2 regions of the Paraburkholderia sp. UCT70 genome follow, and region 2 is predicted to be linked to the other one. Evidence: predicted binding sites of a transcription regulator. Region 2 holds the regulator's gene; the other holds the start of a gene.
The links. Region 2 encodes LexA, which represses DNA repair genes until DNA is damaged. Its sites were predicted from a motif close to ACTGTATNNNNATACAGT; they were not measured.
Positions count from the first base shown of each region.

Region 1 (15,151 bases), on a different contig from region 2:
TTCGGCGCGCTGTTCCTCGGTTTCTGCGTGCTGTCGATGGGTCTGTTCTTTGCACTCGGCGAAGACTTCTTTCCGAGCGTCGACGCGGGCGACATCCGTCTGCACATGCGCGCGCCGACCGGCACGCGTATCGAAGAAACCGCGCGGCTGGCCGACGAGGTCGAGAAGGTGATCCGCGAAGTCGTGCCGCCCAGGGAGTTGGGCACGATTCTCGACAACCTCGGGCTGCCGTATAGCGGCATCAACCTGTCGTATAGCAATGCGGGCACGATGGGCACGCTCGACGGCGAGATCCAGATTGCATTGAACGAAGGCCACAAGCCGTCGCAGACCTACATGGACAAGCTGCGCGCGATCCTGCCGCAGCGTTTCCCGGGCGTCGAGTTCTTCTTTCAGCCGGCCGATATCGTCACGCAGATCCTGAACTTCGGCCTGCCTGCCGCGGTGGACGTGCAGATTTCGGGCGCGAATCAGCAGGGCAACCTCGACGTCGCGCGCAAGCTGCTGAAGCAGGTGCGGCTGATTCCCGGCACCGTCGACACGCATATCCAGCAGAAGCTCGACGAACCGGTGATCGATCTGCACATGGACCGCACCCGCCTGCAACAACTGAACCTGACCGCGAACGACGTCGCGCAGAACGTGCTCGTTTCGCTATCGGGCAGCTCGCAGACGTCGCCGGGCTTCTGGGTCAACAACAGGAACGGTGTCGAATACAGGGTGGCGGTGCAGACGCCGCAGTACCAGGTGTCTTCGATCGACGAACTCTTGCGCACCCCGGTCTCGGCCACGATGAACGGGCCGACGCAACTGCTCGGCAACCTCGTGCAGATCTCACCGAAGAGCCAGTTCGCGGAAGTCACGCATTACAACATCCGTCCGGTGATCGATCTGTATGTGAGCGTTGAAAAGCGCGATCTCGGCAGCGTGGCGAATCAGGTCGACAGGATCGTCGACGAGGTGCGCGGCTCGCTGCCACGCGGCAGCACGATCACCGTGCGCGGCCAGGTACAGACGATGCGCAGTTCGTTCTTTGGGCTCGGCATCGGCGTCGCGATGGCGATCGTGCTCGTGTATCTGCTGATCGTCGTGAACTTCCAGTCGTGGGTCGATCCGCTGATCATCGTCAGCGCATTGCCGGCGGCGCTCGCGGGGATCATGTGGATGCTGTTCCTGACCGGCACCCATCTGAGCGTGCCGGCGCTGACCGGCGCGATCATGACGATGGGCGTCGCGACCGCGAACAGTATTCTGATGGTCGCGTTCGCGCGCCAGCGGCTGTCGGCCGGCGCGCCGCCGCTCACGGCCGCGCTCGAAGCCGGGGCGAGCCGGATTCGTCCGGTGCTGATGACCGCGTTCGCGATGATCATCGGCATGATTCCGATGGCGCTCGGTCTCGGCGAGGGCGCCGAGCAGAATGCACCGCTTGGCCGCGCGGTGATCGGCGGGTTGCTGTTCGCGACCGTATCGACGCTGTTTTTCGTGCCGCTCGTGTTTGCGGGAATTCACTCGTGGCTCGCGGGCCGTCATAAGAACGGCGGCGGCGACGACAACGGCGGTGGCGACGCTGGCGGCAACGGCGGTGGCAGTGGCGGCCATAGTGGCACCCCCGCACCGGAACCCAGCAGTGCGGCGACGCCCGCGTAAAAGTTAAACGATGGTTGACTGAGATGACCGAAAAAACTCATGCATCGCTAGCGATCCCCGCGCGGGAAACCGAAGAAGGCGAGCACCTGCTGCCGCCGCGCCATCGCGAATGGAAGCGCGCGAAGATTGCCGTCGTGATCGTGCTCATGCTGCTCGTGGTAGGCACGCTTCGCACCGTGATCGCGAACGTGCTGCAAAACCGCGAAGTCGCGGCGATTGCGCAGCAGAATGCCACGCAGTACGTGAACGTCGTCACGCCGACCCAGACCGAGGGCGGCGGCGACACGCTGCTGCCGGGCACGCTGCGCGGCTATGTCGAGTCGCCGATCTATGCACGCGCGACCGGCTATCTGCTGCGCTGGTACGCCGACATCGGCACCCACGTGAAGCAGGGGCAACTGCTCGCCGAGCTCGATACGCCGGAAATCGACCAGGAACTCGCGCAGGCTCTGGCACAGCGTCAGCAGATCAATTCGAGCCTCGCGCTCGCGAAAAGCTCGCTGGACCGTTGGCAGCAGTTGCGCCAGCGCGATGCGGTGTCGCAGCAGGAACTCGATGAACGGCAAAGCACCTACACGCAGGATCTCGCGAATCTCGCGGCCGCCGATGCGAACGTCAAGCGTCTGCAGCAGCTCGAATCGTTCAAACGGATCGTCGCGCCGTTTACCGGCGTGGTGACGCAGCGCAACGTCGACGTCGGCGATCTCATCGACGCGGGCAGCGGCACGAGCCGTGCGTTGTTCGCGCTTGCTCAATCGGACCCGTTGCGGGTCTATGTGCAGTTGCCGCAGGCCTACGCGCAGAACGTCACGGTCGGGCAGAAGGTCGTGGTCACGCAGGCCGAGCTGCCGGGCCAGCAGTTCAACGGCAAGATCACGCATATATCTGGCGCGATCGACGTACCCACGCGCTCGTTGCAGATCGAAGTGACGCTGCCGAATCCCGACGACAAGCTGCGCCCCGGCGCGTACGTGCAGGTCGCGGTGCCGGCCGCCGCGCATGCGCGTCTCACGGTGCCCGGCAACGCGCTGCTGTTTCGCGCGGAGGGTCCGCGCCTCGCGGTCGTCGATGCAAAGGGCAACGTGAGCCTGCGCAAGGTCGTGATCGCGGTGGACCTCGGACAGCAGCTCGAAATCGAAAGCGGTATCTCGCCGAGCGATCGCATCATCGTCAACCCGAGCGATTCGATTGCCGATGGCGATCACGTGCAGGTGCAGCCGCTGCAGAAGAACGGCAAGGGGGCGTCGTGACGTTCGCGGCTTCACGCCAGGCGCGTACGCGTGGCACTGTCTTCACCGCGCTGAGCGCGTGCGCCGGCGCGGCGCTGCTCGCCGCGTGCACGGTCGGCCCGGACTATCAGCGGCCGCAGGCCGAGGTGCCGCCCGAATGGCACACCGATTCGTTCTGGCGCGTCGCCGCGCCGTCGCATGCGCCGATCGCGCCGGACTGGTGGACGGGCTTCGCCGACCCGACGCTCGCGACGCTCGAAACCCAGGCACTCGCGCAGAACCAGACGCTCGCCGCGGCGAGCGCGCACTACGAGCAGGCGAAGGCGACGCTCGCGAACATCAGCGCGCAGCGCGTGCCGGAAGTCGATTTCAACGCACAGGCCTCGCGCTTCCGTATTTCGCACGACCGGCCGCTGACGAACTACGCGACGCCGACCGAATCGACGGTGCAGAACAACATCCTGCTCGGGCCGACGATCAGCTATGACACCGATCTGTTCGGCCGCATCCGTCGTCAGGTCGAGGGCGCGCAGGCGTCGGCCGAACAGTCGGCGGACGATCTCGCGAACGCGCGCCTCGTGCTGACGACCGACCTCGCCACCGACTACTTCACGCTGCGTGAGCTCGACAACGAGATCGACGTGCTGAACCAGTCGGTGAAGCTGCAGCAGAAAGCGCTCGACTACGTGAACACCGAGCACGATCTCGGTTCGGTATCGGGCCTCGACGTGCTGCAGCAGAAATCGCAGCTCGATTCGACGCGCGTGCAGGCGCAACTGCTGCTCAATCAGCGCGCGCAGTTCGAGCATGCGATCGCCGCGCTGGTCGGCGTGCCGGCACCGCAGTTCGCGATCGAGCCGAAGGTGCTCGACATCAAGCCGCCGACCGTACCGCTCGGCGTGCCGAGCGACGTGCTGCAAAGGCGTCCCGACGTCGCCTCGGCGGAACGTGCGATGGCGGCGGCCAACGCGCAGATCGGCGTGGCCAAGGCGGCGTTCTTCCCGAGCCTCACGCTGACGCCGGGCATCGGCTGGGAGAGCACCGAGTTCGCCAATCTGCTGAGCGCGCCGACGCTGATGTGGACGCTCGGCGCGACGGTCGGTCAAGTGATCTTCGACGGCGGCCGGCGCGCGGCCAACGTCCAGTACGCGAGCGCGGGCTACAAGGCGACCGAGGCGAATTATCGGCAGACCGTGCTGAGCGCGTTCCAGCAGGTACAGGACGGCATCACAGGACTGTCGGTGCTCGACGGCGCGGCGAAGCAGTCGCGCGAGGCGGTCGAGGACGCGCAGCGGCTGCTGTCGCTCGCGAACGATCGCTATTCGGGCGGCCTCGTCGCGTATCTGAACGTGATCGACGCGCAGGAGTCGCTGCTGACCAGCGAGCGCACGGACGTGCAGATTCACGGCCAGCAGTTGACGCTGTCGGTGGCGCTCGTGAAGGCGCTCGGCGGCGGCTGGGATGGCGGCGCGCAAGGTGGCGCAGTGGCCGGGAACGAGGCTACCCCTACGAACGCGACAGCGAACGTCGCCAGTGCTACGGCATCGCCGCAGCAAGCGCCAGCCGGCGGCGCGCAGCAGAAGGAGATGCCGGCTCCTGCACACTGAATCGCCCCGGCAGAGCTTCCATGCCGAGGGAGTGGGATCGGCGCGAGGCATTAGGGGCGTTTCGTATAATGGACAGTTGACCGCCAAACGTGGCATGAGGACGCGGATGAAATTGCTGATCGTTGAAGACGAGCACAAGGTGGTGGACTACCTGCGCTCCGGTTTGACAGAGCAGGGCTGGGTCGTCGATGTCGCGCTCGACGGCGAGGAAGGCATGCATCTGGCCACCGAATTCGATTACGACGTGATCGTCCTCGACGTGATGCTGCCTAAGCGCGACGGCTTCAGCGTGCTGAAGGCGCTGCGCATGCGCAAGTCGACGCCGGTCATCATGCTGACCGCGCGCGATCACGTGAACGACCGCGTGCGCGGCCTGCGCGAAGGCGCGGACGACTACCTGACCAAACCGTTCTCGTTCCTCGAGCTGGTCGAGCGTCTGCATGCGCTCGCGCGCCGCACGCGTTCGCAGGAGTCCACGTTGATTTCCGTCGGCGATCTGTTCGTCGATCTGATCGGCCGCCGCGCGACGCGCGACGGCGTGCGCCTCGACCTGACCGCGAAAGAGTTTCAACTGCTCAGCGTGCTCGCGCGCCGTCACGGCGACATTCTGTCGAAGACCGCGATCACCGAACTCGTGTGGGACGTCAACTTCGACAGCCACACGAACGTCGTCGAAACCGCGATCAAGCGGCTGCGCGCGAAGCTCGACGGCCCGTTCCCGTCGAAGCTGCTGCACACGGTGCGCGGCATGGGCTACGTGCTCGAAGTGCGCGAAGAGGCCGAGACATCATGAACCGTTCGATTGCCCGCCGTCTCGCGTCGATGTTCGCGCTGGTCGCGCTGTTCGTGTTTACGCTCGTCGGCACGGGGCTCTTTCTGGTGCTGCGCACGCAGCTCGAGCATCATCTGCGCGAGTCGCTCGACGATCGCACGCAGATCGCGCGCATCATCGTCTATCACGCGGTGACGCCCGAAAAATGGCGGATGTGCCGCGAAAAACTCACCGACATGACGCCGCACGACAGCAGCACCGTGTACTCGGTGACGAGCGCGGACCCGAGCTATCACTTCGGCACGCCGGTGCAAGGGACCGTCACGAAGAGCTGGCCGGGCGGCTATGCGCGCATCGCGCCGGCGGGCGGCGGCCCCGACATGCTGACCTCGACGGTGACCTTGCCCGCCAACGCCGCGCGGCCGCCGGTGCAGTTGCAGGTCGCGTCGAGCTATTCACCGAACCTGCGCACGATGCGCGTGTTCGGCTCGGCGCTCGCGGCGCTGTCCGCGCTCGGCAGTCTCGCGGTGCTGCTGCTCAGCTACTCGGTCACGCGCATCGGTCTCGCACCGCTCACGCGTCTGACACGCGACGCATCGGCGGTCAGCCCGAACAACCGCTCGCAGCGGCTCAATACGGCGTCGCTGCCGCTCGAACTGAACGACCTCGCGAACTCGTTCAACGGCGCGCTCGAACGGCTCGACGGCGCCTACGGTCGGCTCGAATCGTTCAACGCGGACGTCGCGCATGAACTGCGCACGCCGGTCACGATCCTGATCGGCCAGACCGAGGTCGCGCTGACCCGCAACCGCTCGGTCGACGATCTGCGCCACACGCTGCAATCGAATCTCGAAGAATTCGAGCGGATGCGCACGATCATCAACGACATGCTGTTCCTCGCGCGCGCCGATCAGGGCGAACGCGCGACGGGGCTCGTCGAGTTGTCGCTCGCGGCGGAAGTCGCGCATACGCTCGAGTTTCTGGAGATTCCGCTCGAAGAGGCGCGCGTGCATGCGCAGTTGCACGGCGATGCGTTCGCGCGCGTGAACCGGTCGCTATTCGGCCGCGCGTGCACGAACCTGCTGATGAACGCGATCCAGCATTGCGAGCCGGGCGCGTCGATCAGCGTGACGATCGCGCGCGGGAAAGGACCGATGCGCGACCAGGTGCGCGTCGCCGTGGCAAATCCTGGCGAGCCGATCGCGCCGGACGTCCTCGAACATCTGTTCGACCGTTTCTATCGCGCGGAAGTCTCGCGCACCAATAGCCGCGAAAACCACGGGCTCGGGCTCGCGATCGTGAAGGCGATCGCGGAGATGCATCGCGGCACCGTGTCCGCGCAAAGCGCGAACGGCGTCAACACGTTCTCGTTTTCGGTGGCGGCGTCGGCGCGGTCCACGTCGGGCGACGTGCCGGCCATGCGTGCGAACGCGACCGGCGTCGCCGGCGACAGCGCCTATTCGTCGCTCGCGAAAGGCAAGTCGGCCTGAACCGGCAGGCGCGGCTTCAGTGCCTGTTCGCTGGCCGACGTCAGCGTGCTGATGCGCACGCCCAATAGCCGCAGCTTGCGGTTCAACTTCACGCGTCGCAAACATTCGGTCGCCGCGCGGCGGATTTCGGTCGCGTCGGCGGTCGGTTCGTCGAGCGTCAGGTCGAGGATCGTCAGGCCGTCAGGCTTGTCGAGTTCGGAGCCGATCTTCGCGAGCAGCTTGTTCGGCGCGATGCTCGGAAGGCGGCCCCTGCACTAAAAATCCAGCGTGAACTGAGACGACTCATTGCCGGTTGATTCCCCAGCGGGTTGGAGATTGCCAGCCTTGACTCCCAACAGTCTGATGGGTTTAACAAGATCAATTCTTTTCAAACACTCCGTCGCCGCGCGGCGCAACGCTTTCGCATCAGCAATTGGTTCAGGAAGCGTTACATCACGCGTTACTGTCTTGAAGTCATTGAAGCGCAGTTTGATCCCGATTTTCCGAGCCAAATAGCCCTTTCTCTGTAGATCGAGCGCCACCTGTTCGCAAAGACGGGTAAAGGCGGCGCCGAGTTCCTGTCGGTGCCGTACGACGTGTAGATCGCGCTCAAACGTCGTCTCGCGACTCATCGAGATTGGCTCGCTGTACGTCACGACAGGCCTGTCATCAAGACCGTGAGAGACTCTGCGAAGCCACGCCCCATAGCTTCGTCCAAAGTGGTCCACGAGCCAGGTTTCGTCGCACGCGGCGATCTCGCCAATGGTTGCTATTCCCAACGACGCAAGCCTGGCGCTGGCCTTAGGTCCAATGCCGTTGATCTTGTTCGCGGCCATCGGCCAAATTTTGGATTCGATGTCCTCAATCCTGAGGATCGTAATCCCATCTGGCTTTTGTATATCGGAGCACAGCTTCGCAAGCAGCTTGTTTGGCGCGATTCCGACTGAGCATGTCAGACTAGTTGCTTCGAACACCGCCGACTTCAACTTGCGCGCGATTTCTTCTGAATTGCCATTCGTGAGCGAAACATCGGCGTAGACCTCGTCGATTCCAACGTCTTCTATGCACGGGCTAATCGATCGCACTGCGTCCTTGAACAGTCGCGAGTAAGTTCTGTAGAGGTCAAAGTTCACGGGAAGGAGAATGGCGTCCGGCGCTAACCGGGCGGCCTTCATCGCGGGCATTCCGGAATGAACTCCGAGTGCGCGAGCTTCGTATGTCGCGGTCGTAAGGACGCCTCTGCCCACATAGTCGCGCAATCGGGAGAATTCGCGTGTGCCATCCGAATTTGTTCGCGGCGCATCCGAGCGACGACCAGCAACCACCATGGCTTCGCCTCGTAGCTCGGGGTACTGCGACAGTTCACAAGACGCGAAGAATGCGTCCATGTCGATATGGGCTATGCGCCGGTCATCTGGCATGCCTAAGACTCAAAAATAGCGATTAATGCTCCGCCCGACCGAAACGACTGTCCTCAACGGCCTTATGGGGCAGGCAACGAGAGCGCGACATGTCGCGTTTGGGGGCATTTTCTGAGACTGTACATTTATACAGTATGTTTGTCAGGACGCTGATGAAATCCACCGCTATTTGTCAGCGTTTGAGACGAGGGTGATCCGGCGTTGAGACCGGGTGACTCATGAAGCGATTCGTTGAGAGCGATGACCGCAAACTGACCTTGCCCCCGCTTGACGAATCCCATAGCTGGGGAAATTATGCGGCTTCGCCTTGCTGAGCCGCGAACCAGTTCTTCTCGAATGGCTATCCGGCTTCAGCTGGGACATCGGAACGCGACTGCAGCCAACCTGAGCATTCTCGCAACTCCCTCATCCATTCACTGAATTACGGAGGCGCTATTGCAGAACTGACATCTTCCACCTGATCGGTAACGCGGCACCGAGCACGATGAGGGGAATCCTCGAGATTTTTTTTGTGAGCACGCAACTGCGCGATCTCCGTTATTACTGTAAGAGCGGGGCAGCCCCGTGACGGAAAGGTGAAGTGCGGTAACCAGCCCGCGGGTATGAGCTTGATCCATCGTCGACAAACAGCCCGTGTGCCGCGTTACCGATCAGGTCGGATACGTTGACGTTCGAGATCGCGGCAGCGAGAGCGGCGCTCGTCCTGCTTGCAAAAACAGGCCATATGAATATCTCGCTCCATCTTCAGGCGAGCCACTTCGGCACCGTTGCTCCGTTCGCTGCGGCTTCATCGCTAATGCAGCAGGCGTCGCTTTCCATTGCGCCCGAGTCGGACTTTGAGGTTGATTGATGATCAAAAAGGTAAAGGCCGCGGCCGTCCTGACATTGTCCGCAAGTCATGACTGGCATCATGGGGATGCCGTGGATGCGTCACCCCGCGCGCTTTTTTTCGCCAGTTTGAATTGAGTCTGTCGTCCGCCCTTCAGGGGGCCATGGTCGGTCCCATTCGCCGCGCCGCATGGTCAGCCCCGCGCTGGCCACGGCAAACATGACACAGACGTTCCGGCCCGCGTTCGGCTTACCGACGAGATCGCCAGTGTCGGACGACATCTGGAGTTATCGCTGACGGATGTAGTGGTCCGATACGACATTGCGTTGATGGATCCATGCAATCGCCAGTTCGATTGCCTGGTCCCACGCTTCTTGCATGTCGCCAAAGTCGCCCTCGACGCCGAACGTCCGGCTTTCGCTCTCCCGATCCGTGACAATGGCCGCGGCTGCATAGCGCCCCCGCTCCGACATCGTAACGAGGGGCCGGATCACGAAACCACGGTAGGTAATGTCTTCCCTCTGCATAGTGCCTCCCGGTAGCCAAGGAAACGCCGTCACGGCGCTGTGCGCGTCTATCGAGTCGCGCGTCACCATTCACGTGGCGCAAGTACCGCGCCCGATGCTGCAAATGAGCAGACTTGATGCCCGCCCGGATGCTGCTCTACAAGCTGAGCTAACGGCCCGGCTCGCCCGATATTCATTCGCTACCGGCGCGACTTGCCTGCCCACTAGCCAATATCGATCGTGCGGCTCGCGGATCGCGACGGCTCCGATTTCGGCACGGTCAACGTGAGCACGCCGTTGTCGAACTTCGCCAGGGCGTGATCGGGGTCGGCGTTATCCGGCATCGGGATCGTGCGCACGAAGCTTCCATAGGCGCGCTCGAGCCGGTAGCAGCCGTCTTCCTCGCTGCGCACGTCCTGTTTTTTCTCGCCACGCAGCACGAGCGCCCCATCCTCGACGGTGACGTTCAGATCCTCCCGCTCCATTCCGGGCAGCTCGGCGGTTACACGCAGTACCTGCCCATCATCGACCACGTCGATGCGCGGCTGGAAGCGCGATGAACTGAAGTCGCCAAACCATCGTTCCAGAGCACCCCGTCCGGCGAACGGATCATGAAAGAACTCTTCGACTGCACGCCACGGTTCGCGCGAGAAGAATCGTGGAATGTCGGAGAACGGGGCCCGCCACTGTTCGCTCGCCGGCGGGCCTTCCGGGCTGTCCGCGGCGGACTTGCGCCCCGCGCCACGCAGGAACTTGAAGGGGTTCCACTTCTTCAGGTCGGTGTTCATCGTATCCTCCTCTACGGTCTGGCAGGAGAGCCGGATATGGGTCATTTCACTGAAGCAGCGACTCCGCCGCCTACTTACACTCAACGTGCCACATCCGGGCCGCAGCGGTCGAGAGGTGGTGGCCAGACGGCCACCACCGGGTTTTCTCCCTGTCGCTGTCGCCCGCACTGTTAGTTCGTGCGGACCTCGATGCGGCGCGGCCGCGCCTCGTCGCGGCGCGGTATCGTCAGTTTCAGCACGCCGTCCTTCAGGTTCGCATCGATTTTCGTTGCGTCGAAGTCAGCCCCAAGAGCGAACGCCCGCGCGAAATGCGGCTGGCGGATCTCCGCATGTTGCAGGCGCAGCCCCGCCGGCGTGGGCACCACCGCCTCGGCCTCGATGTACAGGTTGCCATCGTGTACCTTCACATCAAGGCGGTCCTTTGTAACGCCGGGCAGATCGGCCCACAGGGTGATGCCCTGGCTGTCCTCGAAGATGTCTACGGGCGGCGTTAGCGTGATCGGGCGTTGCGACTGCTCGTCTTCGCGACGGGCCACCGCAGTCTCGTCTTTCCTGGCAAGTTCTGTCGTGTCGTTCATGATGTCCTCCTCAGTTCTGCGACCGGTTTCATTGAACAGTGATGGCCCGCGGCTTCGACGTCTCCCGCTTGCCGATGCTCACGGTCAGGCAACCATTGGTGTACTGCGCCGTGACCTTGTCAGGGTCCGCATGCTCCGGCAGTTCAATGACGCGCCGGAAGGTGCCGACGAACCGCTCCTGCGCATAAGTACGCAGGTCGTCGCCTGCCGCTTCCGGCTCTCCCGTCTGGCGCTCGCCGCTGATGGTCAGCAGCCCTTTGTCGATGGATACGTCGAGATGCGCCGGATCGATACCCGGCGCGAACGCGACGATCTCAATCGAGTCGTCGGTCGAGCCGATGTTGACCTGCGGGAAGGCGCCGAAGCGCCCGGAACGGATGCTGGAGGGGAAGCCGCCGAAGAGGCTCGCCATCTGCCGTTGCAGACGGTCGAACTCGCTGAACAGGTCGGTCCCGAAATAGAGATCACTCATGGTCGTTTCCTCCTATAAACCAGCAGGAAGACGAACTGGCCTACGCGCTCCAGTCCGTCCGCCATGCTGCCGGCAAACAAATCGAAACACGCAGCGCGCCAAAACATCCCGGCGCGACTGCCTGAGCGATATCTAAAATAGGACTGGAAACGGAAATTTCAAGGAGCTATGGCGACTTTTTGTTCTTGAATTCGGATTGCCACACCCCTATTTTCACGACACCCTGCAACACCCTGCGAGGACACCATGGAATTCGAATACGACTGGTTCACCCTTGGCCGGCACCGTATCCGGTTGCGCTCAACAAAGGGTTTCCCGACCGGGACGATGCGCACGGCGGTTGAAGTCATCCGGCTGGCGATCGACAGCAACATGAGCGCCCGGGCGCGGCTGGTTGAAGTGGTGTGCCGGCAGGATGCCGCTTACGAGATCGCTGTTGGCACCACGTTCGCCGACGACCGGTTATGCGCGCCGCACCTGGAAGCGGCGGTCGCGACGGTGCTGGGGCTGCAACCGGCGCAGATCAACATCCTTGTGACCGTCGTTACACAGGAGGAGGTCGACCTGCACTTCGGTGTCTACGAAAGGATGCTGGCTGAAAAACTCGGCGTGGTGCCGCCGATCCAGTAGCGCGCGCGCCGCCGCCGATCGCCACTGCGCGGCCGCGCAGTTCCTGATAGCGCGGCAGTTCGTCGGACGCATAAAACGCGTCCATGTCGAGGTGCGCGATTCGGCGGATTGGCGAATTCATGGGATTGACGCGGGCAATGGCCATGAACGGGAGCGGTGAAGGCGCGCGTTCCGATCGCGCCAGCCCGTCATGGTACCTCGCCGCGACGGCCCCGGTCAGGGCCGCCGCGGTCGGCCGCACGCGTGTCGTTCAACGGAATGTTGAAAAAGCGGCTTCAGAAACAATCCTTGACACTGAAATCCGGCGATAGCGTGCCAGTGCGCAACCGCGCCGGGCGGATTTCGCCGCGGCTGTTCACCACGGGGCTCGACAGATGATCAAGCGCATGTCGCTGATTTCGGCGTATATCGCACTCGGCTGCGCCGCAACGGTGCTGCCGGTCCTGTTCAGCATCTATATCGCGAACGAAGACGTCACACGCCGCGAGCAGCGAGATTTGCGCCAATACGCGGAAAAGGCCGTGATGCGCACGGAACTCGTCACGTATCAGGGTTTTGCCGCGATCGCGGACCTGCAGGCCGAGCACGGCGCGCCGTGTTCGCCGGAATACCTGGGGCGCGCCGCCCATGTGATTTTCAACTACCGCTACGTCCGGGACGCAGGTGCGTACGGCGACGGGCGCTATCTTTGCTCGCCGCTGTTCGGCGACGTTCGGGCGCAGGATGTCGCTTTGCCACCGCCGCGCTGGCGAAGCAACGACGGCTACCTGGTCTGGTTCCAGCAAAAGAATCCGCTCAGCGACGTGCGCGAGGATATACAGATCGGGCGCAACGGCGAGTACGTGTCAATCGATCCGCAGTCATATGTCGATGTGATGGATCCGGCGGGGAGGCCCATCGCCACGATCAACACCGACCTGAACTCGATCGTCGCGCTGTCGACGGGCGCGGACCCCGACGAGATGCTCCATGCATGGAAGCGGGCGGGGCGCGTCGACAGCGATGAATGGAACTACGCGGTCGCACGTTCGACGACGCGCGCGCTTGGCGTCGTCGTCAAGGGCCGGCGCACCAGCCTGCTGAGAGACTGGCCAGGCCTGCTGGCGATGTGGCTTTCGATGGGCGTCGCGCTGGGCGCCGGGTTCGGCTGGTTCGCGTTCAAACGGATCTCGCGGCAGGTGTCGTTCCAGGCCACGCTCGAATGGGTCATCGCGCGCAAAGCCATCGACGTCGTGTATCAACCGATCGTGCGTCTCGCGAGCAACGAATGCGTAGGCGTTGAGGCGCTGGCCAGATTGAACCTGAACGGGCGCGACATCTCGCCGGATATCTTCATTGCGGTGGCTGAGCAGACTGGCCTGATCCAGCCGTTGACCGACCTCGTGCTGGAAAAAACCCTCGACGAACTGACGGAGCTTTTGTGCTCGCGGCCGTCCTTCTACGTGTCCGTCAACGTGAGCAGCGAGGATCTGCGCACGCCGCGCTTTCTGAAGATCATCACCGCAAAGCTCGCCAGAACCGGCATACGTCCCGCTCAGATCAGAATCGAAGCGACGGAGCGCAGCTTCCTGAACGCCGATGCGACCCGGCAGACGATCGCGGCCTTCCGAAGCGCCGGCCACCCGGTCTATATCGACGATTTCGGCACCGGCTATTCGAGCCTCGCCTATTTGCAGACTTTCATGATCGACGTTCTGAAGATCGACAAATCGTTCGTCGACACGATCGCCCAACAGGCGGCGTCGAGCATCGTTGCGCCGCATATCATCGACATGGCGCACGAATTAGGGGTCGAGATCGTGGCGGAGGGAATCGAGCGCAACGAGCAGGTCGAGTATCTGCTGCGCCGAGGCGTTCAGTACGGACAGGGCTGGCTGTTCGCGAAGGCCATGCGCCGCGAGGAACTGGTCGCATGGCTCGAGGCGCGCCGCGCGTCGCACGCGCCGGCGCAGCCCGCGATCCAGTAGTTCGGCGCCCGGCCGTGCCGGGCGTGACGCTTACTGCTTGACGCCTTCGGCCTGGATATGCAGCGTGGTCTTCATGTTGAAGCCGTACGCCTTGCCGAAGTCGATGCCGAAATCGTCGCGATTGAACGTCGCGACCGATTCGGTGCCGCACACTTCGCGCTTCAGCATCGGGTGCTGGATGCACTTGAACGATTCGATCTTCAGGTTGACCGGTTTCGTGACGCCGTGCAGCGTCAGCGTGCCGATCACTTCGACCGGCTTGTCGCCGTCGAAGCGGATCTGCGTGCCCTTGTAGGTCGCGGTCGGGAACTTCGCGGTGTCGAAGAACTTGTCGCCGACCAGTTCCTCGTTGAGCTTGTCGTTGCCGATGCCGACCGAGGTCAGGTCGATCGTCGCCTCGACCGTGCCGGTCTTCGCCGCGCGATCGAGCACGACGGTACCGCTGCTTTTCTGGAACTTGCCGCGCCAGATCGACAGGCCGCCGAAGTGGTCGGTCTCGAAGCTCGGCGACGTGTGCGTCGGATCGAGCAGGTAGGTTTCGGCGGCGGCCATCGCGTTGAACGAGCATGCAGCGGCGAGCGCGCCGGCGGCGAGCAGGAAGGATTTCTTCAAGTTGGACTCCAGAGGTCGAAGGGTAAGGCGGTGCTGCGGCGTTGTGGGTTATTTCTTCGCCGCGACCAGATGAAATTTGATGACGACTTCGTCGCCGACCACCGACGTGTCTTTCCATTCGCCGGTGCCGACGTCGAACTGCGTGCGCTTGATCGGCAGCGAGCCGTCGAAAGTTTGCGTGGCGCCCTGGCTCGCGATCACGACCGGCACGACGACCGTTTGCGATTTGCCTTTGATCGTCAGTTTGCCGGTCACCTTGTACTGGTTGCCGCCAGCCGGCGCGATCGAGCTCGACACGAAGGTCGCGCTCGGGAAGGCGCCGCTGTCGAACCATTCCTTGCCTTGCGCCTGCTTGTTGTAGTCGTCGGCGCCGAGGTCGTAGCTCGCGGTGTCGATCGACACGTTCGCGCTGCCCGCAGCCGGCTTCGCCGGATCGAAATTCAGTTGCGCGGAGAACTTTCTGAACTTGCCGTCGACGGGCACGTTCATCTGTTTGGTCGTGGCGATGACGCTGCTTTTCGCGAGGTCGACGTCGGCGTGCGCGAGGTTCGCGCCGAGCAGCGCAAGCGCCGCGAAAGAAGCGAGCGTCGCGCGACGAGCGGAGAGATAAAAGGGTGTCTTCAT
Region 1 is NZ_JBNPVZ010000002.1:1,441,063-1,456,213, forward strand. Features, by position in the region: gene OKW41_RS08965 (efflux RND transporter permease subunit) at 1-1,647, shown strand, start outside; gene OKW41_RS08970 (efflux RND transporter periplasmic adaptor subunit) at 1,671-2,897, shown strand; gene OKW41_RS08975 (efflux transporter outer membrane subunit) at 2,948-4,483, shown strand; gene OKW41_RS08980 (heavy metal response regulator transcription factor) at 4,590-5,276, shown strand; gene OKW41_RS08985 (heavy metal sensor histidine kinase) at 5,273-6,745, shown strand; partial or broken gene OKW41_RS08990 (DNA polymerase IV) at 6,712-6,912, opposite strand; gene dinB (DNA polymerase IV) at 7,000-8,145, opposite strand; gene OKW41_RS09000 (hypothetical protein) at 8,810-8,995, shown strand; gene OKW41_RS09005 (hypothetical protein) at 9,262-9,501, opposite strand; gene OKW41_RS09010 (Hsp20/alpha crystallin family protein) at 9,705-10,268, opposite strand; gene OKW41_RS09015 (Hsp20/alpha crystallin family protein) at 10,439-10,846, opposite strand; gene OKW41_RS09020 (Hsp20/alpha crystallin family protein) at 10,875-11,318, opposite strand; gene OKW41_RS09025 (hypothetical protein) at 11,565-11,948, shown strand; gene OKW41_RS09030 (EAL domain-containing protein) at 12,323-13,915, shown strand; gene OKW41_RS09035 (YceI family protein) at 13,946-14,527, opposite strand; gene OKW41_RS09040 (YceI family protein) at 14,576-15,151, opposite strand.
Region 1: the regulator LexA is predicted to act here: its motif matches at 8,262-8,279, upstream of dinB (DNA polymerase IV).

Region 2 (15,151 bases):
CGTATCTGTTCGCGCTGCTCGACTCGCTCGGCTACGACGGCTACGTCGGTTGCGAATACAAGCCGCGCACGACGACCGATGCCGGCCTCGGCTGGGTGCAAAGCGTGGCAGGTCAGGCGCGTGGCGCGGCGCATGCGGCGGCTTGAGGCGCCTTGGGGTTCCTGATGGAACCCTGAAGCCTCAACGCACGTCCCCTAATAACCCTGGAGATTCACACACATGGCAAAGATCGGCTTCATCGGACTCGGCATCATGGGCGCGCACATGGCGCGCAACCTCATCAAGGGCGGTCACTCGCTGTTCGTGAACGGCGCGTATCCGGTGCCAGACGACATCGCGAAGAGCACGAGCGTGGTCGCCAGTTCGACCGCGGTCGCGCAGGCCGCCGACATCATCATGATCATGGTGCCGGACACGCCGGACGTCGCCAACGTGCTGTTCGCCGACGACGGCGTCGCCGCCGGCCTCACCAAAGGCAAGCTCGTCATCGACATGAGCTCGATCTCGCCGCTCGACACCCAGGCGTTCGCGAAGAAGATCAACGCGCTCGGCGTCGACTATCTCGATGCGCCGGTGTCCGGCGGCGAAATCGGCGCGCGGGATGCGTCGCTGACGATCATGGTCGGCGGTCCCGAGAAAGCCTTCGCGCTGGCCAAGCCGTTGTTCGAGCTGATGGGCAAGAACATCTCGCTGATCGGCGACAACGGCGCGGGTCAGACCTGCAAGGTCGCGAACCAGATCATCGTCGCGCTGAACATCGAAGCGGTCGCGGAAGCGCTGCTGTTCGCGTCGCGCTCGGGCGCCGACCCAGAGCGGGTGCGGCGCGCGCTGATGGGCGGCTTCGCGTCGTCGCGGATTCTCGAAGTGCATGGCGAGCGCATGACGAAGCGCTCGTTCAATCCGGGTTTCCGGATCGAGTTGCATCAGAAGGACCTGAATCTCGCGCTCGATGGCGCGCGTAAGCTCGGCATCGCGCTGCCGCATACCGCGAGCGCGCAGCAACTGTTCAGCGTCTGCGCCGCGAACGGCGGCAAGGCGTGGGATCACTCGGCGATGGTGCGCGCGCTCGAAATCATGGCGAATCATGAAGTCGCGCAGGCGCCGGATAGCGAGGAAGCGAAGGCGGCTTGAGGTCTTCGTGTTTCCTCTTCAGTTCAGCTCGCCGTTGATTCCGCTGGTTGCCGCTTCGGCATCGGCGACGTCACGGTGAACACAGGTGGGGCGCCCGTTCGTTGCACGGCAGCTTGGGTTGCCGGCGCGGCGCAATGGGCAAATCGCGCCGCTCTGGGCTGAGAGCGGCAAGTGGGGTCCGCAGCGGCACCCGTCGGTGACGGGGAAGCCTTGGTCGGTCAGACGTCATCGTCGGGTGTCCGGCTGTCGGATTCGCCAATCAATACGTATCGAACACCTTCTGCAACGCCGCCGGCGCAGTGTGGCCCGCGGCCAGCGCCAGCATCAGCAGCACCCTCGCCTTGTACGGATTCAGCGAACCCGCGCTGACGAAACCGAGCGCATCGTCGGCCGCCGCGCCGTTGCGCATCACATGCCCCGAACCCACGCGCGACGAGCGCACCACCGCCACGCCGCGCAATGCGGCATCGGCCAGTGCCTGCTGCAACGACTGGTGGATCGAGCCATTGCCCGTCCCCGCCACGACGATGCCGCGCACATCCGCGGCGACCAGCGCATCGATGGCGATCCGCGACACGCCCGCATAGCTCGTGACGATCTCCACCTGCGGCCACGCCGCATCGATTGCGAATTCGCTCGCGACCGTATGCGCGCGCACCACGCCGCGCTGGAATTCGACGCGGCCATCCTGCACCCAGCCGAGCGCGCCGATTTCGGGCGACTGGAACGCATCGACCGCATACGTGCTCGTTTTCACAACGTCGCGCGCGCTATGAATCCGGTTGTTAAACGCGACCAGCACGCCCTGCCCGCGTGCCGCCGCGTGCGCGGCGACCGTCACCGCGTTTAGCAGGTTCAGCGGACCGTCGGCGGACAGCGCCGACGCTGGACGCATCGCCGCGGTCAACACGACCGGCTTGTCCGACTTGACGGTCAGATGCAGCAGATAGGCGGTTTCCTCGAGCGTATCGGTACCGTGCGTGACCACCAGGCCGTCGACGTCGTCCGTCGCGAGCAGCGCGTTGACGCGTTGCGCGAGTGTGGTCCAAAGCGGCAGCGACATGTCCTTGCTGTCGACGCTGGCGATCTGCTCGGGCGCGATCCGCGCGACCGTAGACAAAGCCGGCACCGCCGCGAGCAGCTGATCGACGCCGACGACGCCCGCCTGATAGCCCGACGTATTGGCGGCATCCGGGGCCGCGCCGGCGATCGTGCCGCCGGTCGCGAGCACTGCGATGCGCGGCAGCGTCGACGCGGTGCTATGGCCGGGGGGAATCGGGAGAGAGGGAGAAGTCGAGGTATTCATGGCGGCGATTGTAAGCGATGCGCTTCGCGTCGCCATGCGTGGAAGACCGGACGCGGGTTCGGCTTGCGCGAGCGTGCGCAACGCGCGAGCGGGCTTAAATCTCATGCGGTGCCCAATTGCACTCATCACCACAAGTATTGACGACGGGTGCAAGTCCCACCCTAAGCTGCTCGCGGCTCTAAGCCGCCTCGCGCAACTGCGCCGCGATGTCTTCCTCGCTCAACTGCGGCGCGAACATCTCGATCAACCGATAGGCGTACGCGCGCAGGAACGCGCCCTTGCGCAAGCCAACGCGCGTCGTGCTCGCCTCGAACAGATGCTGCGTGTCGAGCGCGACGAGTTCGCTGTCGCGCTTCGGGTCGTAGGCCATTGCCGCGACCACGCCGATGCCCATGCCGAGTTCGACGTAGGTCTTGATCACGTCGGCGTCGATCGCGGTCAGCACGACGTCGGGCAACGCACCCGCTTTCGCGAACGCCTGATCGATATGCGAGCGGCCGGTGAAGTCCTGGTCGTAGGTGACGATCGGAAATTCGGCGATCTCGTCGAGCGTCAGATTCGCTCGGTCGACGAGCGGATGATCCTTCGGCACCACTACGACGTGATGCCACGAATAGCACGGGAACGTGACGATGTCGGGAAAACGGTCGAGCGCCTCGGTCGAGATGCCGATATCCGCTTCGCCGTTGATGATCATCTGCGCGATCTGCTGCGGGCTGCCCTGGCGCAGCGCCAGATGCACTTTCGGGAACACCGACGTGAACTGCCGAACCACCTTCGGCAATGCGTAGCGTGCCTGCGTGTGGGTGGTCGCGACGACGAGGTGGCCGCTGTCCTGATCCGCGTACTGACGCGCAACGCGGCGCAGATTCTCCGCATCGAGCAGCATCCGCTCGATCAACTGATGCACGGCCTTGCCTGGTTCGGTGAGCCCGGTCAGACGCTTGCCGCGGCGGATGAAGATGTCGACCCCGAGTTCGTCCTCGAGATCCTTGATCTGCTTCGATACGCCCGACTGCGACGTGTAGAGCACGTTCGCCACTTCGGTCAGGTTCATGTTCTGCCGCACGGCTTCGCGCACGAAGCGCAATTGCTGGAAATTCATCGTTGTGTCTCCGGTTCTGCCAGAGTTGAGTTATTGGAGCCGCAAATGTCAGGCGATCCACGCGGTACGGCTGATACGTTCTCTCCTGTCCTCAGTGCCGCACAGCGGCGCCGCCACCTCACTGCGCCGGAAACACCCGCAGCGCGCGCGGCACCGCGGTCACGCCGTCGCCGACCGCGAGTTGCAGATCACGCCACGTTTCGCGATCGAGTTCGGCTTCGAGCAGATTGCCCTCGCGACCCGAGAGCTCGACGCGCACCGAACCGCCGAGCGTCACCACGCGCCGCACGTCGACGACAATGCCCTCGCGATGCCCCGCCGCCTGCGGATACAACTGCAGATCGTGCGGCCGCACATAGGCGAACGCCGGGCCCCTAAAACCCGCCGCGATCGCGACCGGCAGCGCCGCGCCATCGACGACGAAGCCTTGCGCATCGACGCTGCCGTGCAGGCGGTTCGCCGCGCCGAGAAACTCGTAGACGAACGGCGTCTGCGGATGGTCGTACACCTCCTGTGGGCTGCCGACCTGCTCGACATGCCCGCGATCGAGCACGACGATGCGGTCCGCCACTTCGAGCGCTTCTTCCTGATCGTGCGTGACGAAGATCGTCGAAATATGCAGATCGTCGTGCAGGCGACGCAACCAGCTGCGCAGTTCCTTGCGCACCTTCGCGTCGAGCGCGCCGAACGGCTCGTCGAGCAACAGCACCTTTGGCTCCACGGCCAACGCACGTGCGAGCGCGATGCGCTGGCGCTGGCCGCCGGACAGCTCCGACGGATAGCGCTGTGCGAGCCAGTCGAGCTGCACGAGCTTCAGCAACTCATGCACCTTCTCACGAATCACCTTCTCGGACGGACGTTCCTTGCGCGGCTTCACGCGCAGCCCGAACGCGACGTTTTCGAACACCGTCATATGACGGAACAGCGCGTAGTGCTGGAACACGAAACCCACCTCGCGCTCACGCGCGCCGACCGCCGCGACATCCTGGCCTTGCAGCTCGACCTGGCCGCCGTCCGCGTATTCGAGGCCGGCGATCACACGCAGCAACGTCGTCTTGCCGCAACCCGACGGCCCGAGCAGCGCGACGAGTTCGCCCGGCGGAAAGTCGAGCGACACGTTGTCGAGCGCGACGAAATCGCCGAAGCGCTTTTGCAGGTTACGAACGGTGATACCCATTTACAGCTCTCCTTGCTTGAGCGGATGTCGCTGCGACGCAGGCGTGGCGTTGACGAAAAACGAATGAGAAGCGGACTGCGCGCTATTGGCCTGCGAAGCGCCGGACGGCGACACGGGCCCCGCATACGCAGGCACTTCGCGCGCCGCCGACAGTTCCGCCGACATATGACGCTCGGCCAGCAGCTTGAGCCCCAGCGTAACCAGCGCCAGCAGCGCGAGCATCGAGGCCACGGCGAACGCGGCCGAGAAGTTGTACTCGTTGTAGAGGATTTCGACGTGCAGCGGCATCGTGTCGGTCTGCCCGCGAATATGGCCCGATACGACCGACACCGCGCCGAACTCGCCCATTGCGCGCGCATTGCACAGAATCACGCCGTACAGCAGACCCCACTTGACGTTCGGCAGCGTGACGCGACGGAACGTCTGCCAGCCCGATGCGCCGAGCACGTGCGCGGCTTCTTCCTCGTCGTTGCCCTGCGCCTGCATCAGCGGAATCAGCTCGCGCGCGACGAACGGGAACGTGACGAAGATCGTCGCGAGCACGATGCCCGGCACCGCGAAGATGATCTGCACGTTGTGATCTTCGAGCCACGGGCCGAACCAGCCCTGCGCGCCGAACATCAGCACGTAGATCAGACCGGAGATCACCGGCGACACCGAAAACGGCAGATCGATCAACGTGGTCAGCAGCGCCTTGCCACGGAATTCGAACTTCGCGATACACCACGACGCCGCAAGGCCGAACACGAGGTTCAGCGGCACCGCGATCGCCGCGGTGAGCAGCGTCAGTTTGATCGCCGACAGCGCATCCGGATCGGCGAGCGCTTCGAAGTAAAAACGCAGCCCCTTGTTCAGCGCCTGGTAGAACACCGCGGCGAGCGGCACGACCAGAAACAGCGCGAGAAACAGCAGTGCGAGGCCGATCAGCAGCCAGCGCACGACTGCCGGCTCGCTGACCGGATCGGGGCGACGCGCCACGCTCGCCGGGTTGGTCGGAACGCGGCTCATTGCACACCTCCACCGATAGCGGCGACGCTCGTGGCCACTGGCGCCGATCCCGTATTGCCGCGGCTCGTGCGCCGCTGCAGATACCACTGCAGCGTGTTGATCAACAGCAGCATCAGGAACGACACGACCAGCATCACGACCGCGAGCGCCGTCGCGCCCGCATAGTCGTATTGCTCGAGCTTCGTGATGATCAGGAGCGACGTGATCTCGGACTTCATCGGCACATTGCCGGCGATGAAGATCACCGAGCCGTATTCGCCGAGCGCGCGCGCAAAGGCGAGCGCGAAGCCGGTCAGCAGCGCCGGGAGCACGGCCGGCAGCACGACGCGGCGAAACGTGAGCCAGCGCGACGCGCCTAGACACGCGGCCGCCTCCTCCTGCTCGCGCTCGAACTCCTCGAGCACCGGTTGCACGGTGCGCACGACGAACGGCAGGCCGATGAACGTCAGCGCGACCAGCACGCCCGCCGGCGTGAACGCGATCTTGATGCCGAGCGGCGCGAGGAACTGGCCGATCCAGCCGTTGCCCGCATACACGGCCGCGAGCGAAATGCCCGCCACCGAGGTGGGCAACGCGAATGGCAGATCGACGACCGCATCGACGATACGCTTGAACGGAAACGTGTAACGCACCAGCACCCACGCGACGAGAAAGCCGAACACCGCGTTGATCAGCGCGCCGCCTAGCGCCGAGAAAAACGTCAGCCGATACGACGCGAGCACACGCGGCGACGTGACCGCGCGTACGAACTGATCCCAGTCGAGCGTCGCGGTTTTCAGAAAGGTCGCCGCCAATGGAATCAGCACCACGAGGCTCAGATAAGCCACCGTGATGCCGAGTGTCAGGCCAAAACCGGGCAATGCGCTCGGCTTGCGGAAGGTCAACGTGGTCATGCTGGATACTCGTTCATGGTTGATGCTCGCGCGGTTGTTCGTTTTGCCGTGCTGCCGTACTGCGGTACTGCCGCACTGCTGGCCACCGGACCCCGGTTAGCCGAAAGCGCGCCCATTGGGCGCGCCCTCTTTCCCCTGGCTGTGATTCAGGCGGTGGTTCTTACTGCGGCTGATAAATCGAATCGAACACGCCGCCGTCCGCGAAATGGGTCTTCTGCGCGTTGGTCCAACCGCCGAACGAATCGTCGATCGTGTACAGCTTCAGCTTCGGAAACTTCGCGGTCAGATCGGCGGGCACCTTGCTGGAACGCGGACGATAGAAATTGCGCGCGGCGATCTCCTGACCTTGCTCGCTATACAGGAAGTTCAGATATGCCTCGGCCAGCTTGCGCGTGCCGTGTTTGTCGACGACCTTGTCGACCAGCGCGACCGGCGGCTCGGCCAGAATGCTCACCGACGGCACCACGATCTCGAACTTGTCCGGACCAAACTCCTTCAGCGACAGGAACGCCTCGTTTTCCCACGCGATCAGCACGTCGCCGATACCGCGCTGCACGAAGCTCGTGGTCGCGCCGCGCGCGCCCGAATCGAGCACGCCGGCGTTCCTGTACAGCTTGCCGACGAACTCCCTGGCCTTCTGGTCGTTGCCGCCCGGTTGATGCTCGGCGTACGCCCACGCGGCCAGATAATTCCAGCGCGCGCCGCCCGAGGTCTTCGGATTCGGCGTCACGATCGACACGCCCGGTTTCACCAGATCGTCCCAATCCTTGATGTGCTTCGGGTTGCCCTTGCGCACCAGAAACACGATCGTCGACGTGTACGGCGATGCGTTGTCCGGCAGACGCTTTTGCCAGTTCTTGTCGACGAGCCCCTTGTTCGCGATCGCGTCGATGTCATAGGCGAGCGCGAGCGTCACGACGTCGGCCTGCAGTCCGTCTAGCACCGAGCGAGCCTGAGCGCCCGAGCCGCCGTGCGACTGCCTGAAGGTGACGGCTTCGCCGGTCCTGGCCTTCCATTCCTTGCCGAATGCCTGATTGACGTCCTGATACAGTTCGCGCGTCGGATCGTAGGACACGTTCAACAGCGAGGTGTCGGCGTGCGCGACGCCGCTTGCGCCCAACATGCCGAGCGCCCCCGCCGCGCCGACGGCGAGCGCCGCGATCAGTCTTCTGGTTCGAGCCGCAAGCCCCGTATGCCGATGGTTCATTTCAATTTTTCTCCGCGTGATGTCCGCTGATGAGCGTCTGGTGTTGTTCTGCGTCGCGGTCACGTGCACATGAGCGCCAACCGGAGGCCAGTCTATCGAAGCGCCTTCATCATTAAAAATAATGTTTCTTCATTTTTTAATACTCAAAAGTGGTAACGACAGATGCTCCGGCTGTTGGAACGCCGAAAACGCCGTCGTGTCGCCGATAAACGACGTCCCAGCGCGACCCTTGCGCCGAACTTAAAGTAAAGCTTGAAATGCGCCGAATACTGTATAAAAATACAGTCACCTGTTCATACATACAGTGGCTATGACAAAACTCACCGCACGACAGCAGCAGGTTTTCGATCTGATCCGCCGCGCGATCGAACGCACCGGCTTTCCTCCCACTCGCGCGGAAATTGCCGCCGAACTCGGGTTCAGCTCGGCCAATTCCGCGGAAGAACATCTGCGCGCGCTGGCGCGCAAGGGCGTGATCGAACTCGCGGCCGGCGCGTCGCGCGGCATCCGCCTGCTGTCCGGGCAGGAGGACGCGCCGTATCAGTTCACCCTGCCGCATGCGGGCCTGATGCAGTTGTCGTTGCCGCTGATTGGCCGGGTCGCGGCGGGTAGCCCGATCCTCGCGCAGGAACATATCTCGCAGCACTACGCGTGTGACCCGGCGCTGTTCTCGAGCAAGCCCGACTACCTGCTGAAGGTGCGCGGCCTGTCGATGCGCGACGCGGGCATTCTCGACGGCGACCTGCTCGCGGTGCAAAAGCGCACCGAAGCGAAGGACGGCCAGATCATCATTGCGCGGCTCGGCGATGACGTGACGGTCAAGCGTCTGAAGCGCCGGCCGAACGGCATCGAACTGATCGCCGAAAACCCCGATTACGACAACATCTTCGTGGAAACCGGCTGCGCCGATTTCGCGCTCGAAGGGATCGCGGTCGGGCTGATCCGCCCCAGCGAGTTCTGATCTTTCGCTGTCGCCGGAACGCTTGCGCCGGTTTGTCCAACCCAAGCCGCATTTACGCCCGCATCTACGCCGCACCGCCTGGAGAGATTCATGGAACGCCTTGCCCTCCTGTTGCCCTTTCGCCAGTTCGGCCGTCTGCGCCATCTGCGCAAGCTCACGCCCTGCGCGCTAATCGAGGCGCCCGCTGCGCGCACGCCGTCGCTGTTCGACGCGACTGCCGAAGCTTCCGGTCTGCCGTCGTCGTTGCCGGCGTTCGCGCGCGTGTCGCTGAATTCGGCGCTGAACATCGCCGAGCCCGCGCGTCGCGCGCCGGTGCGGGTCTATCATGGACCGTCGCGACTGATCATGGTCGGCACGGTCGACGCCGTATGCCGTATGATCGATCGTTGCATAGCCGACGAAGCCAACGTGCACGGCGCGGTGTTCGAAGCGTGAGCGAATCCTGAGTACGCATGCAACAAGCACTTCGGATGTTCAGAGATTCGCGCGGGATGGGATCGTTTCGACCTCGCCGTGGTCGACGTTAGATCATCACTGACGTGGAGTCCCATTCGATGACAATTCGGAAACGCACACAGGGCAGCGCCACCCGGCCGCTGCTGATCACGCTGATCGTGGTGATCGTGATTGCCGCGCTGGGCTTTATTTATGCGTCACCGTATCTCGCGGTGAACAATCTCAAACGCGCCGCCGATGCGCGTGACGCGCAAACCGTCAATCAGTATGTGGACTTTCCTGCGCTACGCGATAGCCTGAAGCAACAGGTGGGCGCCATGCTGACACGCCGGCTTGAGGCGGATGCCGGCAACAAGATGGCCACGATCGGCGCGGTGATCGGCGTGACGCTGATCGGCCCGCTCGTCGATGCCTATGCGACACCCGACGGCGTCGCGGCGCTGCTGAACGGCATGCCGCCGCGTGGCACGCCGGGCGAGCAACCGTCCGCGCCGCCAGCCGCGGGCGGCGAAGCGCCGGCCGCGCCAGCCGCGGGCGACACCACCACGCAGGCAAGCGCACCGCCGCCCGGGCGTCAAAGCACGGCGGGCTATCGCAGTCTCAACGAGTTTGTCATCACGTACCGGCGTGGCGAAGGTAACGCGAATTATTCGGCAATCTTTCGTCGCGAAGGTCTGGTCACGTGGAAGCTCGCGGCGATCAATCTGAACGAGTGAGGTCGAAGCCTGGCCGGATGGGATGCGTGGCTGGCCATCGGGGCCGGCCACGCGACAGGGTCTATACACATCTGGGCTAGATGACGGGGCGCGCGGCTTCGCGTCCCTCACTAGCCCATTACGCCGCAGCCGCCTGCTGCTCCTGCGCGGACGAGCACGCCACCAGAATGCTGCACGACACGCGGTCGAGCAGCGGCGTGTTGCCCGCCCCCATCCACCACCGCGACAAACCAGTCCGGCAGCGATGACCCACCACCACGAGGTCGACCTGCAACTCGTTGGCAAGATTGGCGATCTCGTCGATCGGATGACCGAATGCGAAATGCCCTTGCGCGCTCACACCTCGCTCGGTCAGCCAGTTCACGCCCTCCTGCAGAATCTCGCGGGCCGTTTTTTCGAAGCTGCCGCAGGCGACGTCCGTCAACAGGCCCGCGCTCTGCGCGATGCTCGAACGCATGTCGACGACCGACAGCAGATGCGTTTCCGCCTTCAGTTCCAACGCCAGATCGGCACCGCAACGCAGGGCTTTGCGGCCTTCGCGCGAGCCGTCGTAGCACAACAGGATTTTCTGGTAGCTCGCCATCTGCTTTCTCCATTCGCGCGGAAAGCGCGGTCTGAATCAATCATGGTGCGCCGCAATTCGGCTTGCAAGGGATGGAAAACGCTAAGTGCATACTCGGTGCATGCCGATCCAGTCTGCACAAGCGTTGGGCGATCCGACGCAGCGTTTGCACACGGATGCCGCAATGCAAAACTTCGTTTGCGAACGCTGCGTCGACACACTGCGGGCCGGTTGACGTGCCAGTCGTGCCACCGCCAATCAGCGGCGCCAAGCGACACCGACGAGCGCATCGCACCCACGCATGACGCGTTCCCGGACACCCCCTCGCATCAGCGATCCGATACCTGGAGTAAGCGGCTTCGCGTGCGCAATGCGTGCATCGCAGGTATGTTGTGTGTCTTGCGCGTACGTTGTGTCTTTTTCCGGAGCCTTGCTCGAGCCATGCCCACCGCCCCCATCGAGTTCCATCAGGTCAGGAAAAGCTACGGCGAAAAAACGGTCGTCGACGGATTGTCGTTTCATGTGAACACCGGCGAATGCTTCGGGCTACTCGGCCCCAACGGCGCCGGTAAGACCACGACGTTGCGCATGCTGCTCGGCATTGCGGCGCCCGACGCCGGCGCGATCCGGCTGTGCGACGAGCCGATTCCGGGCCGCGCGCGCCTCGCACGCTCGCGCGTCGGCGTGGTGCCGCAGTTCGACAACCTCGATCCCGATTTCACGGTGCGCGAAAATCTGCTCGTGTTCGGTCGCTACTTCGGTCTGAGCGCCGCGCAGTGTCGCGCGGTGGTGCCGGGTCTGCTCGAATTCGCTCGCCTCGAGAACAAGGCGGACGCGCGCGTGAGCGAACTGTCGGGCGGCATGAAGCGGCGCCTCACGCTCGCGCGTGCGCTGATCAACGATCCCGATGTGCTGATCATGGACGAGCCGACCACCGGTCTCGATCCGCAAGCGCGCCATCTGATCTGGGAGCGGCTGCGCTCGCTGCTCGCGCGCGGCAAGACCATCCTGCTGACCACGCACTTCATGGAAGAAGCCGAACGGCTCTGTCATCGACTGTGCGTGATCGAGGAAGGCCGCAAGATCGCCGAAGGCGCGCCGCGCGAGTTGATCGAGTCCGAGATCGGCTGCGACGTGATCGAGATCTACGGCCCCGATCCGTTTGCGTTGCGCGACGAACTCGCGCCGCTCGCCGAGCGCACCGAGATCAGCGGCGAGACGCTGTTCTGTTATGTGAACGACGCGCAGCCCGTGCATATGCGCCTCAAGCAGCGCGCCGATTTGCGCTATCTGCATCGGCCGGCGAATCTCGAGGATGTGTTTCTGCGGCTCACCGGTCGCGAAATGCAGGACTGAACCGATAGCGAGACACTTGATGGACGCACGTACTTACGAAACCCACGACGGCACGCCATCGGCGCAAGAGCCGTTCGGTGCCTTCCCCGCCAACGCCACGAACTGGATCGCGGTGTGGCGCCGCAACTACCTGGTGTGGAAAAAGCTCGCGATCGCGTCGATGTTCGGCAACCTCGCCGATCCGATGATCTATCTGTTCGGTCTCGGCCTCGGGCTCGGGCTGATGGTCGGGCACGTCGACGGCGTGTCGTATATCTCGTTCCTCGCGGCGGGCACGGTGGCGTCGAGCGTGATGATGTCGGCGAGCTTCGAGTCGATGTATTCGGGCTTTTCGCGCATGCACGTGCAGCGCACGTGGGAAGCGATCATGCATACGCCGCTCACGCTCGGCGATATCGTGCTCGGCGAGGTGGTGTGGGCCGCCAGCAAATCGGTGTTGTCGGGTGTGGCGATCATGCTGGTGGCGGGCGCGCTCGGCTATGCGAGTTTTCCGTCTATGCTGCTCGCGCTGCCGGTCATCGTGCTGGCCGGTCTCGCGTTCGCGAGCCTCGCGATGATCGTGACGGCGCTCGCGCCGTCATACGACTTTTTCATGTTCTATCAGACGCTCGTGCTCACGCCGATGCTGCTGCTCTCCGGCGTGTTCTTTCCGATCTCGCAACTGCCCGGCGCCGCACAAGCGGTGACTGCCGCGCTGCCGCTCGCCAATGCGGTCGATCTGATGCGCCCGGCGATGCTCGGTCGGCCGATGGAGCACGCGGCGCTGCATGTGAGCGTGCTGGCCGCTTATGCAGTCGGCGGCTTCATCGTGTCGGCGATCCTGTTTCGGCGTCGCATGATGAAGTAAGCCGAACGTGCGGGCGGCGCGTTGCGCCCGCACCCGCGCAAGACGCGGGCCGCGTCGGTCGTCGCACGGCGTGTTTGCTATCGTTGCGCGCTCATTCCTCGTCATCGCTCCACGGAATGTCGACGTCGGAGATGAACGCGACCGTCGCGAACGGGCCGCCGTCGTGACGCCCGATCTTGCCATCGGCGCGCTGCCACTCCACCCGGAACACGGTGGCCGGATCATCCGCGATCAGCCGCACCGTGCGCAATTCGTCGGGATCGGCGTCCTCGACGGGACCGTCGAGCGAAATCAGCAGCGCCTGTGGCCATAGACCATCGGCGGGATCGTAGATCTTGTCGCCGTCGTGAATCAGCGTGAAGGCTTCCACTCCGATGGTGGCCGACGCATCGACGATCATCTTGGCGAGCGCACGCAACAACGCGGTCGCTCGCGCCGAGTTCGCCTGACGGATCGCGAGATCACCGCGCGTGAGAGCCTGCTCGAGTTTTGGATTGGTTTTCTGTTGCGCCATGGCTGTGTTGGTCCTATCGCTCTGTTGTGGGCAACGCGCCATCGGGACGACGCGCCGCGCTTCTATTTGGGTCCATCTATTGTCGCTCGTGTGCATTGCAGCATCGCGGGCTAGGCGGCAGGTCCGCGGTTTGACTGTCATTGTTCCGCATTTCCCCTGATCGTGGCGCGCACCATCAGGATCGTTTTCTCAGGGCCGTCCTTGCCGTCCACCACAGTTTAGGTCGTGATTCGGATTCCGGGAGAACATTTGCCGCTTAGTGCCCTGGCATGTGTCGCATTTCATGCATCGGCTCGCGGGCGCCGCGGCGTACGTTTACCGCGTCCACCTGTGACCTTCGACGCCTGCGCCCCAGCCGGCTTCGCATCCGCGATCCGCGCGATCAGATGGTCGCGAAACGTGCGCACCGACGGGGGCAACTCGCGCCCCGCCATCGTCTGCACCTGGATGCTGCGCTGGCGCATCTGCGGGTCGGTGAGCGGAATCACGACGAAGCCGTCGTCAGCATAGCGGTCGCGCACCGACAGCAGCCCCGTGAACATGATCGCTCCGGACCGCTGCGCGTAGCGATAACTCGCGCCGCTGTTGTTGCAGATCAGGTCCGGCTCGAGGAGGATGCCTTCGAGCGCGCACGTGATGTCGATCAACTGGCGAATCGTGGTGCCCGTCTCCGACAACACGAGCGGATAGCGACTCACCTCGGCGAGCGACAGTTTCGCGCGCGCCGCAAGGGGATGATCGGAGCGCAGCAGCACGAACACCGGCGCGCGTTCGGTGTGCTCGACCTTCACGCCCTTCTCCGGCGCGAGGCTGAACGACAGCGCGATATCGACGTCGCCGTCGCGCACGTGGCGAGTGGCGTCGGCCGGCGACATCACGGTCAGCGTGAAATCGATGCCGGGGTGCTCGGCGCGGAAATTCGCAATCGCGGCGGGCAGGAAGTCGACCGCAAAACCCTCGGCGGTCGCGATCTTGATCCGGCTGCCGTGCAAGCTCGCGAGACCGCTAATCTCGTTCATCACGTGCTCGGCTTCGAGCAGGCTGCGTTGCGCGTACGCAAGCAGCCGCTCACCGGCCTCGGACAGCGTCATGCCGCGCGGACGCCGCTCGAACAGTGTCACGCCGAGCTCGCTTTCGAGCCGCACGATTTGCCGGCTGATCGCCGATACCGCGACGTGCAGCCGCTCGGACGCGTCGCTCAGCGAGCCGCTGCGCGCGACTTCGACGAAATAACGCAACGCGATGCCATGCAGTGAACGTGCCATCCTGGACGCCTCGATCAAATCTGTTACAACGGTGCCATGGGTGGGCGGGTACCGCGGTTCGAGCCGACGCGCGACGCTTTGCTTTTCCGGCAAGGCAAGCTTCGAAACATGATCATTGTGACAAAAATGGCGCACTTCTAGAATCGGTTGCGATGACGTTGCAGGCGATTCGCCTGAACGCCGCGCCGAGCATCGAGCCATCGAGCCTGGCGGCCCTCCGCCCCTTCACCCATCCCCCCGCATCGGAGACATCGACATGAGCCGCAACCAGGCCATCGAGCTTGCCACCCGGCACTTCGAATCCGGCGCTTTTCTCGCCGATCTGAACCGTCGCGTCGCTTTTCGCACCGAAAGCCAGGAAAGCGATCGCGGCGCACTGCTGCTGTCCTATCTGACCGACGAAATCCAGCCCGAAGCGGAGCGCCTCGGCTTCAGCACGCGCATCGTCGATAACCCGGTCGATGGCTTCGGTCCGTTTCTGATCGCCAACCGTCACGAAGGCGATCATCTGCCGACCGTGCTGATCTACGGCCACGGCGACGTCGTGCGCGGCTACGACAGCCAGTGGCGCGCGCCGCTGACGCCGTGGGCGGTGACCGTGGAAGGCGAGCGCTGGTTCGGTCGCGGCACCGCCGACAACAAAGGCC
Region 2 is NZ_JBNPVZ010000004.1:814,144-829,294, reverse strand. Features, by position in the region: gene hyi (hydroxypyruvate isomerase) at 1-146, shown strand, start outside; gene OKW41_RS29425 (2-hydroxy-3-oxopropionate reductase) at 220-1,131, shown strand; gene OKW41_RS29420 (asparaginase) at 1,391-2,437, opposite strand; gene OKW41_RS29415 (CysB family HTH-type transcriptional regulator) at 2,616-3,542, opposite strand; gene OKW41_RS29410 (sulfate/molybdate ABC transporter ATP-binding protein) at 3,661-4,719, opposite strand; gene cysW (sulfate ABC transporter permease subunit CysW) at 4,720-5,727, opposite strand; gene cysT (sulfate ABC transporter permease subunit CysT) at 5,724-6,620, opposite strand; gene OKW41_RS29395 (sulfate ABC transporter substrate-binding protein) at 6,781-7,827, opposite strand; gene lexA (transcriptional repressor LexA) at 8,138-8,788, shown strand; gene OKW41_RS29385 (hypothetical protein) at 8,879-9,223, shown strand; gene OKW41_RS29380 (DUF2939 domain-containing protein) at 9,343-9,960, shown strand; gene OKW41_RS29375 (universal stress protein) at 10,079-10,543, opposite strand; gene nodI (nodulation factor ABC transporter ATP-binding protein NodI) at 10,964-11,878, shown strand; gene OKW41_RS29365 (ABC transporter permease) at 11,898-12,725, shown strand; gene OKW41_RS29360 (hypothetical protein) at 12,817-13,239, opposite strand; gene OKW41_RS29355 (LysR family transcriptional regulator) at 13,521-14,504, opposite strand; gene OKW41_RS29350 (M20 family metallopeptidase) at 14,761-15,151, shown strand, end outside.